2 regions of the Microbacterium sp. As-52 genome follow, and region 1 is predicted to be linked to the other one. Evidence: riboswitches for the same ligand, from Rfam matches in the RefSeq annotation. Region 1 holds a riboswitch; the other holds the start of a gene.
What was found. A riboswitch is a leader RNA that binds a small molecule or an ion and turns the genes downstream of it on or off. The one in region 1 is predicted to bind thiamine pyrophosphate.
Positions count from the first base shown of each region.

Region 2: another riboswitch for thiamine pyrophosphate. It lies ahead of ACLFA2_RS11105 (ECF transporter S component); the one in region 1 lies ahead of thiM (hydroxyethylthiazole kinase).

Region 1 is NZ_CP188171.1:476,775-482,013, forward strand. It holds gene ACLFA2_RS02290 (bifunctional hydroxymethylpyrimidine kinase/phosphomethylpyrimidine kinase) at 1-902, opposite strand, end outside; gene thiM (hydroxyethylthiazole kinase) at 899-1,747, opposite strand; TPP riboswitch at 1,738-1,832, opposite strand; gene ACLFA2_RS02300 (NAD-dependent epimerase/dehydratase family protein) at 1,839-2,801, opposite strand; gene ACLFA2_RS02305 (DUF402 domain-containing protein) at 2,862-3,590, opposite strand; gene pheT (phenylalanine--tRNA ligase subunit beta) at 3,676-5,239, opposite strand, start outside.
Region 2 is NZ_CP188171.1:2,321,420-2,326,658, reverse strand. It holds gene ACLFA2_RS11125 (phosphotransferase) at 1-139, shown strand, start outside; gene ACLFA2_RS11120 (CHY zinc finger protein) at 136-486, shown strand; gene ACLFA2_RS11115 (energy-coupling factor transporter transmembrane component T family protein) at 493-1,272, opposite strand; gene ACLFA2_RS11110 (ABC transporter ATP-binding protein) at 1,269-2,738, opposite strand; gene ACLFA2_RS11105 (ECF transporter S component) at 2,735-3,391, opposite strand; TPP riboswitch at 3,384-3,493, opposite strand; gene ACLFA2_RS11100 (D-alanyl-D-alanine carboxypeptidase family protein) at 3,576-5,207, shown strand.

The DNA of each region.
Region 1 (5,239 bases):
ATGACGTCGGCGTCGGCGAGCATCCCGATCTTCACGGCGTCGATCACGATGTCGTCCGACACCGCATCCAGCTGCGCGCGGAGGAAGTGCGCGGGGGGCACGTGCACGGCACGCACTCCCTGCGTGTTCTGCGCCGTCAGCGCAGTGAGGACCGCCATCCCGTATCCGCCGTTCGCGGCGATGGACTTGAGGTCGGCCTGGATGCCCGCGCCCCCGGACGGATCGCTGCCGGCGATGCTGAGCACCCTCGGCACGGCGCCGGCGAGCCAGCGCCGGCGGAACTCCGCTGCCGTGGCCTCGGGATCGTCGGCGGCGCACAGCACCGAGACGACGGCGAGGCCGGCCGCACCGGCGTCGCGGAGGGGTTCCGTGTCATCGATGCCGACGCCGCCGATCGCCACGCACGGCAGAGAGCTGGCAGCCACGAGATCACGGAAGCCGTCGACGCCGAGAGGAGCGGGGTGATCGGGTTTGGTGGCGGTCGGACGGATCACACCGACACCCAGATAGTCGACGGTGCCGGCGGGCAGAGCATCGACCGCGTCGAGATGCGCACGGGTGTTCGCGGTGAGGCCGACCAGCGCGTCGGGTCCGAGCGCCTCACGCGCACGCAGCACGGAGGCATCGCCCTGTCCCAGATGCACGCCGTCGACCCGAGCGCCCCGTTCCCGGGCAGCGACCACGGCGTCCAGCCGGTCGTTCACGACGAGCAGCGCCCGCCCGTCGATCACCCGCGACAACGCGATCAGCTGATCGACCGTCTCGGCGTCGGTCGCGTCCTTATCGCGCAATTGGACGATCCGCACCCCACCGTCGACCGCTCGGCGCACCGTCTCGACGACGCCCCTGTCCCCGCAGAGCGCCGCGTCCGTGACGAGGTAGAGCGAGAGATCGGCGTTCACCGGACACCGCCTTCGACGCGTGCATCGGCTCTGATGTCGTCGGGGCCCACCGCGGCGAGCGCATCCAGCAGGGCGACGGCGAAGCTGCCCGGCCCCGTGGATGTCGCCGCTGCCCGCTCGGCGGCGATCGTGTAGACGAGGCTCGCGGAAGCCACAGCGGTCAGCGCATCGTGATCCGTCGCCTCGGCCGCACCGAGGAAGGCCGCCATCACCGCGCCGAGCGCGCATCCTCCTCCGGTCACGCGGGTCAGCAGCTCGTGGCCGTTGGCGAGGCGCAGCATCCGCTCCCCGTCAGTGATGAGATCGATAGGCCCCGATACCGCGACCACCGCGCCCGTGGTCCGCGCGAGGGTTGCGGCGGCATCGGCTGCGGAGTCCGTGCTGTCGGTGGCATCCACCCCACGTCCGCCCGTGCTGAGCCCGGCGAGGGCGAGGATCTCGGAGGCGTTGCCGCGGATAGCGGTCGGTCGGTGCTGCGCGAGCCGGTGGGCGAGGGCGGTGCGCACCGGAAGCGCACCGATAGCTACCGGGTCGAGAACCCAAGGCGTACCGTTCGCCGCGGCTCCGGCGACCGCCTCCAGACTCGCCGCCCGCTGCTCGGGCGTGGGAGTCCCCAGGTTGATCAGCACCCCGGAGGCGACCCCGGCGAACATCCCCGCCTCGTCGACGATGTCGACCATCGCGGGTGCGGCCCCCAGTGCCAGCAGCACGTTGGCGGTGAATCCCGTCACGACCGCATTGGTGATGCAGTGCGTCAACGGCGGAGCCTCGCGCAGCACCTCCAGGAGGGTCGCGGCGGAACCGGCGAGGTCGTGGGTGGATTCAGGACGCAGAAGATCGCTCATCGCGACATCCCTTCGCTAGTACGAACTAGATCAGGTTCGACGGGTCTGTTCTCAGCCGCGGATCGCGGCACCCCGTGTCACTGCTCGCAGTCTAGCGATCGCTCAGCAGCGCCCTCTCCTCCGCCCGCGTGAGTCCGGCTCGGCGTTCCCGGTCGACGCCGCGTCTCCGCTCGTCGACGATGACGCGCTCGATCGTGTCCGTGATCGGACGGAGTCGTCCCCCGCTCGCGTGGAACGCGCGATTCGAGCGGGTCATGAAACCGCTCATGTCAGTCGGAAGCCACAGCGGCAGGGAGCGCGGTCCCGCCCAGTACTCGACGTCGTGCGCACGGAGCCATCCCTCGTCCGCGACGAACACGGAGCCGGTGTGACCGACCGCGAGGCGCACCGCACCCAGCACATCGGCGAGGGGGTGCTCATCGCCCACGCCGTTGACCGCGCCGCTGCGTGTGGCCGTGACGATGTACGCCGCGAGATCGTCGACATCGATGACCTGCGTGCTCCTTCCCTCGAGCGGCGGCAGCAGCACGGCTTCCGAGCCTGCTCGCGCGAACGCCGCCGCCCAGTACCCGAACCGGTCGCTGGGGTCGCCGTCGCCCACGATGAGCCCAGGGCGCACGATGAAGCCGCGCTCCCCCAGGCGCAGGACAGCATCTTCGGCTGCTGCCTTCTGCGCACCGTAGTCGTACTCATCACCCGGGCTCGCAGCCGGATGTCGCGGCGTCGACTCATCTGCTCCGACCGTCTCGTCATCGGAGTACACCGACACGGACGATACGTAGGTCCAGCGCCCCGCCCGATCGCCGAGCGCATCGACCGCGGTCTCGACCTGCACCGCCTGGGACGAGACGTCCACGACGTGATCCCAGTCCCGCCGCGAGAGATCGGCATAGACGTCGGCATCCTCACGATCGCCGCGCACGAGCACGGTACCCTCGGGGGCCGGACGGGAACCGCGGCCGAGACACGTGACCGCGGCGCCTTCGTCGACCCACCTCCGGGCGATGCGCCCGGAGAGCCAGCCCGTACCGCCGAGGATCAGAACATCCGTCATGATTCCATGTCATCAGGTGGCGGATCTCTGCGGAACCTCTTCCGCCCACAGCAGATCGCTTCAGAGCAGATCGGGGGGCGTGCTCAGACGATCCAGGCCCGCGAGCACCGGGACGCTCCACGCGGGATCGGGCTGCCAACGTGTCCACGCGGCGTCGAACGGCCAGTCACCGGACTCGAACGAGGCGATGGCCGCGTCTGCGTGCCGCTCGATCTGCGCCGCCTGCTCGGGGCTGAGACGCCCCTGCTGGATCGCGGCGACGAGCTCGTCCTCGTCTTTGAGGTGGATGCCGCCCTCCGGATCGATCTCGACGTCGAGGATGTGGTCGGACGAGTAGGTGTCGTGATCGGTGCGCAGATGGGCGTTCTCGAGGTTCACGTACCAGCCGGCGAAGGACCAGTCCGGGCCTGTGGTGTCGCTCCAGAACAACCAGACCGACCATGGCAGCCCGGCGGGGGCGATGCACAGCACGCCGTTCCCGCGCCAGGGCTCGACGATGCGCGTCCGCGGCTCGAGCCAGCGACGCGAGAGCGGTACTTCACGCACTCGCTGTCCGCCGAGAGCTCCCGGAGCCTCCTGCAGCGTTCCGGGCGCGAGCCATGCGACGAGCCCCCGTTCGTCGTCGCGCACCACCCGCATCGGAGCGATCCTGGAGGGCTCCCCCGGCTGCCATCCCGGCTTCCGATAGTGCCAGTCGATCTGCATGCCCGACTCGAGGAACGGTCCTTCTCCGAGCGGCCGCGCGTCATCCGGGACGGCGGCCGGAGTGCCCTGGGGGAGGATTCTCATCCCGCCACGGTACTCCGGCGCCGACCGGAATCGTCTGACCGACGACACGGTACGTCCCACGGCGCGGTGCGTCGCGCTCCCGTGCTCAGTCGCGCAGTGCGGCTCCGAAGCGCTGTGCGGCGACCTCGACACCGGCGAGCTTGGCCTCGGTGGCCTCGGCCGCCGTGAGCGTGCGATCGTCGGCACGGAAGCGCAGGGCGAACGTCAGGCTCTTCGAGCCGTCCGGCACGCCCTCCCCGCGATAGTCGTCGACGAGACGCACCGATTCCAGCAGCGTACCGGCACCCTCGGCGAGAGCCGCCTGCACATCCGCGGCCGGAACGTCTGCCGGCAGCGTGAGCGAGACGTCCTGCGTGGCAGCGGGGAACGTCGATAGCGAGGCCGCGACGACCCGACCACCGGCGAGCGACAGGATGCGGTCGAGGTCGACCTCGAACACGGTCGCGCGCCCCGGAAGGTCGGCGCCCTCCGCCACAGCGGGATGCAGCTCACCGACGTAGCCGACCTCTTCCCCGGCGACCCGGAGCGATCCGGTGCGTCCGGGGTGCAGGGCCGCACGCTCGGCCTGGACCACGTCGATGTCGACGCCGGCCGCCGCCGCGATGACGCGGACCGCGTCCAGTGCCTCGACGAGACCTGCGGCTTCGGCGGGACGACCGGGCTGACGCGGGGAGACAAGGCCGGTGAGCAGCGCGGAGATGAACCGGTGCTGCGGCGGGATCGACGCGTTCAGGGCGGCGAGCGTCTCATCGGACGGGCGCTCGCCCAGCGGCGGCACCTCGTCCGTGCCGTACTCCACGCCCGGCTCGGGCAGGAAGACCACGCCGGTCTCGAAGATCGCCAGGTCGGTGAGTCCGCGCGAGATGTTGCGGTGCGCGGTCTGCAGCAGACCGGGAATGAGCGAACGACGCAGATACGGCGCCTGCCCGTCGAGTGGATTCGCCAGGCGGATGCTCGGGAGGTGTTCACCCGATGCGGAGCCGTGGAGGTCGTTCTGCGCCTCGGTGGTGAACGGGAACGACGGCGTCTCGACGAGACCGGCAGCAGCCAGGGCATCGGCTACGCGTCGACGACCCTGCTGGTCGGCGGTGAGGCCGCGACCGGACGGAGGCGTCGGCAGCACCGAGGGGATGCGGTCGAGCCCGTGGATGCGGGCGACCTCCTCCGCGAGCGTCCACTTGTCGGTGAGGTCGGGCCGCCAGGTCGGCGGGATCACGGTCCAGCCGGAACCCGCATCCGACGCCGTGACATCGGCACCGATGGTGGTCAGCGCACCGGTGATCTCGTCGTCGGAGTAGTCGACGCCGATGAGCCCCTGCACGAATCCGGCGGGGAGCTCGATCTCGCCGACGAAGACCTCGGCGAACAGCGCTCCACCCTCCTCCGTGAGCGTGCCGCCGGCGAGCTCGACCATGAGGTCGGCAGCGCGGCGGGCGGCCACGAACGGGATCAGCGGGTCGACACCGCGTTCGAAGCGCTTGGACGCCTCACTGGGCAGCTTGTGTCGACGTGCCGAGCGGGCGATGGTCGTGGGGTCGAAGTTCGCCGCCTCGATCAGCACGTTCCGCGTGGTGTCGCTCATCTCGGTCGTGCCACCGCCCATGACGCCGGCAAGGCCGATCGGGCCGGACTCGTCGGTGATGAGGAGG
Region 2 (5,239 bases), 1.8 Mb from region 1:
GGCCGACATCGCCGTGGCATCGATGAGCACGATGTGGAACTTCGGATCCGGCTGGGAGGACACGCTCATCGAGGCCTACGGGGTCGAGCCCGACCGCGAGCGCCTCGAGTACTACCGGCGGCTCTGGAACGAGACATGAGCGTGGCGCCCCCGCCCGCCGGTCGACCGCCGGTGTTCGGCCCGGTCGTCGACGACATGACCCGGTGCGTGCACTACCGGGGCCCGACAGACATCATTGCGATCCGCTTCGCCTGCTGCGGCGATCACTACCCGTGCCATCGCTGTCACGAGGAGTCCGCGGGGCATCCGGCGCAGCAGTGGGCGCCCGAGCAGCACGACACCGCGGCGATCCTCTGCGGCGCATGCGGACACGAGCTCACGATCACCGAGTACTTCGCGGTGACGGGCTGCCCTCGCTGCACCGCCCCGTTCAACGAGCGCTGTGCTCTGCACCGGGAGCACTACTTCCAGCCGAGTTGGAGCTAGCCGACCCTAGCTCCACACGAATCGGAAGGTCCCGACGAGGACGGCGGCGGCAAGGGCGAGGGCCATGATCGCGATGCCGCCGATCAGCGCCACCGCATCGCGCGGGTGCAACCGGGACGGTCGCGACCAGGTGCGGGGGATGCCGGAGCCGAAGCCGCGCGCCTCCATCGCGAGTGCCAGCGTGGACCCGCGCCGCACCGCGAACACGAGCAGCACGAAGGCCATCGAGAAGAATCGTCGCAGCACACCCCGATCCCCCACGCCCCGTGCACGACGGGCCAGGCTCATGGTGCGCCAGTCGTCGAGGAACAGGCCCAGCATCCGGGTGCCGGCGAGGATGCCGAGCACGAAGCGACTGGGGAGCTTCGCGACCTGGGCCAGCGCATCGGCGAGCTCTGTGGGGTCGGTGCCGCCGAAGAGCAGGATCGTCGGCAGTCCGAGCGCGATCACGCGCAGGCTCACCGCGATCGCGAGCGTGATGGAATCCTCGCTGATCGTGGCGAATCCGAAGGTCCAGTAGATCCGCCCTGCGGGTTCGGCGTAGAGCAGCATGCTCACGCCGGCGATCGGTGCGAAGATCGCGATCGGCAGCAGGCGCTTCAGCACCGTCGACAGCCGCAGTCCGGTCAAGGGCAGGCAGAGCAGCTGCAGGACGATCGCGGCCAGCGCGCTCGTGACGTCGATCGACGCGAACAGCGGCACCGACAGCAGCACGGCGAGCACCAGCTTCGTCACCGGGTTCACACCGTCGAGCCATACCGTCCGTACGGTCTCGACCGCCGTCACGATGTCGCCTCCCCTTCGCGTCCCAGTTCGATGCGATGCCCGCCCAGGTGTCGGATCACGGCGTCGTCGTGCGTGACCGCGACGATCGACCGACCGCGCGCGATCTCCTCCTGCAGGAGCGCGACGAGCGAGATCCATCCACGCCGGTCCTGCCCGAAGGTCGGCTCGTCGAGCACGATCACCTCGGGTGCTCCCGCCAGCACGGTCGCGACGGACAGTCGACGCTTCTGCCCGCCGGAGAGCGTGAACGGGTTGGCGAGCGCGAGAGATGCGAGTCCGAGGCGCTCGAGCAGTTCCTCGACGACGCCGTCCGTCTTCGCGCGGTCCCACCCGAGGGCTCGCGGGCCGACGGCGAGCTCGTCGCGCAGCGTCTGCGTGAGGAACTGATGCTCCGGCTCCTGGAAGACCATGCCGATGCGGGTGAGCAGCTCACGCGAGGACCAGCGGATCGGGCGGGGGCCCTTGCGCCCCGCCAGCTCGGGCGCCGAACGCACTTCGCCGGCCTGCTCCGGGATGAGGCCGGCGAGGGTGAGTGCGAGCGTCGACTTGCCCGCGCCGTTCGGCCCGGTGATCACGGTCGCGTTCGCACGCGGCACGCGCAGGTCGAGCCCCGACTGCACGACGACGCCCGCCTCTCTCGCGATCGAGAGCGCGGAGGCCGTGAGGGCATCGGAGGCAGGAACCTGTTCGAGCATCGGAAGGTCGATGCCGCGGTCGGGCACCCACACCCCCGCATCGGCGAGCACGTCGCCGTGGGCCGCGAACACCTGCGCGGGCGCACCGTCGGCGAGGAGTCCTCCGTCGGCCGCCAACACGATCACGCGCGTCATCAGATCGACCCAGATCGGGGTGCGGTGCTCGACGACCACGAGCGTCGCGCCGGTCGTCTCGACGGCGCGCTCGACACTCGCCCGCACCTCCCGCACCCCCTCCGGGTCGAGGTTCGCGGTGGGCTCGTCGAGCAGCAGCAGCCCCGGTCGCATCGCGAGCACACCGGCCAGCACCAGCCGCTGCTTCTGCCCGCCGGAGAGCGCCTTCGTGGGGCGTCGCAGCGGAACATCGAGGCCGACGGCGTCGAGCGCCTCGGCGACGCGACCCGGGATCTCGGACGCCGCGACGCCCAGGTTCTCGCAGCCGAACGCGACGTCGTCGCCGACCTTCGACAGCACGATGCCGGCGTCCGGGTCCTGCAGGACGAGTCCGACCTGACCGTGCCGTGACTCGGGGGCCGCACCGTCGATGCGCAACGACCCCGTCCGTTCCCCCTCGTCGTCATCGCCGAGGACCCCGGCGAGGCCGGCGAGCAGCGTCGACTTCCCTGCACCCGAGGCGCCGAGCAGGAGCACCCGCTCGCCCGGTTCGATCGTGAAGGAGACGTCCGCGACGGCGGGACGCTTTCGACCGGCGTACCGCCAGCCCCAGCCCGCAGCCTGCACGCGGGCCGGGGAGGCGAAGGTCACGCTCAGACCTCGCGCACGTGCTCTCGCCCGACGGCGAAGCGGTTGAGGGCGCCGGTGACGGCGAGGGCGCGTACGAGCAGCCAACCGACCACGCCGGCCAGGATCGCCCCGGAGACGACCACGCTGATCAGATAGATCGTGTTGAACTCGACCGACTTCAGGATGTTCGGCGAGCTGCCGTAGAACAGCTCGAACACCCAGGCGGCCACGGCGGCTCCGACGCCGGCGAGCGCAGCGACTGCGATCCCGAAACGACGGTAGAAGAACAGGGCGAAGATGATCTCTGCACCGAGGCCCTGCACGATGCCCGACAACACGGTCGAGACACCCCACACGTTGCCGATCAGCATCGACACGATCGCGGCGACCAGTTCGACCACGAGCGCGGCCCCCGGCTTGCGGATCACGAGACCGCCGACGACACCGCCGAGCAGCCAGATGCCGACGGCGATGCCACCGAGGCCCGGTGTCAGGGCGTCGGCCGCGCCGAACCACGCGTATCCGATGGTGTTCCATCCCCAGAACACGAGACCGATCGCGACGCCGAGGACAGCGGCGACGACGATGTCGACGACGCGCCAGCGCCAGATCGATGGGCGGTGCAGCCCGTTCGCATCGGCGGATGCCTGCTGTGCGGATGTGGACGTAGGCGTACTCATCTGAACTCCTCCCTGCGCTGGCATGACCCAGATCAGGTTCGACGGTCGAAGCGCGATTCGCTCCCTCTCAGCCCGGCTCGCCGGACTCCCGTGGTTGTGCTGAAGATCCTACCCGCTGGCGACACCCGCGTGGCGACAAGGCTGTGCGCCGCGGAACCCGCCCGGGATTGGGTACCGTGAACGAGTGACCGCAACAGATCCCGCCGACGAGGCGACGGGCGTCGTCCGTGACGACGGCCCCGCGACCACCGCCCCCTCCGGCTCCGTCGATGCCGCGTCGGGCGGTTCGGTGCTCACGGCCGAGCAGACGTCGACGCGCGCGCTCGCACCGGAATCGGTGGTCGCCCCGGAACCGGCCACGCCCGCTCTGACGAAACCGCCATTCGTTCCGCGTGAGACTGCCGCGGGAGACGCCGACGATCCCCTCGCCGCGCTCGACGCGACCACCCCCCAGTGGGCGGACGAGACCACCACCGCCACCGCTCTGACCTGGGTGGACCCCGCGACGGTGGCCGACCACACCGCCACCGCGACTCTCGACGAGACGTCGGAAGCCGAGCGGACGAACGGCCTGCTCCGCGGGGCACGCCTGCGCCCGGCCATCGCCCGTCCCGGCATCCTCGTTCCGCTGGCCACGCTCGTGGGCCTCGTCGCCGCGTATGCCGGCACCACGCTGCTCTGGCCGCTGCACGAGGTACCTCCGACAGTGCAGTCCGTCGAGTTCGCGACGACGCCCGCTGCCGCAGCCACCGTCACCTGGCCCACCGAGGGCGCGGGCGCCGTCGGCATCTCCGGCATGACCACTGCGGCCTCGATCCCCGATGCGGTGAGCATCGCGAGCATCACCAAGGTCGTGAGCAGCCTGATGGTGCTCGACCGTATGCCGCTGGCGGTGGGCGAACAGGGGCCCGAGTTCTCGTTCACCCGGGCCGACAGCGTGAAGTACTGGGACTACCGGCGCAGCGACCAGTCCGCACTCGATGTGCCGATCGGCGGGGTGCTGACCGAATATCAACTCCTGCAGGGCACGCTGATGGGATCGGCGAACAACTACATCGACCGGCTCGCGAGCGAGATCTGGGGGTCCGATCGCGAATTCGCCCGGGCCGCCGAGGTGTGGCTGCGCGAACGAGGCCTCACCGGCATCACCGTGGTGACGCCGTCCGGCTTCGACGAGCGCAATGTGGCCACCCCCGAGGCGCTGGTCGCCCTCGGCGAGCGTGCCATGCAGAACCCGGTGTTCGCCGAGATCGTCGGCACCAAGTCGGTGGACCTCCCGGGCGCCGGCACCGTCGTCAACACGAACGGGATGCTCGACGATCCCGGTGTCGTCGGCGTCAAGACCGGCACACTCGTCGGCTGGAACCTGCTCACCGCGAAGGACGTCGTCATCGGCGACACGACCGTGCACCTCTTCGCCGCGGCGCTGAACCAGGCCGGCAACGATGAGCGACTCGCTCTCACCCGCTCCCTGTTCGCGGAGGCGGAAGCGGCGCTGGAGGCGCAGCCGCCCGCCGTCGCGAAGGACACCGTGGTCGGTCAGGTCACGACCCCCTGGGGGGAGAAGGTCGACGTCATCACCGAGACCGATGCCGATGTGGTGCTGTGGAACGGGGCGACCGCCACCGCGGCGACGGCCTTCGATCTCGGCGAAGACCGTGAACAGGACGACGCCGTGGGCACGCTGACGACGACCGGTCCGCTCAACACCGTCACCACGCCTCTGGTGCTGGCCGAGGATGTGGAGGGGCCGAGCCCGTGGTGGCGTCTGACCCACCCGCTCGAGCTGCTCGGAATCAGGGCCGACCGCTCCTGACACCTCGTCACGCGCGCCGTGCCGGCGCCCGC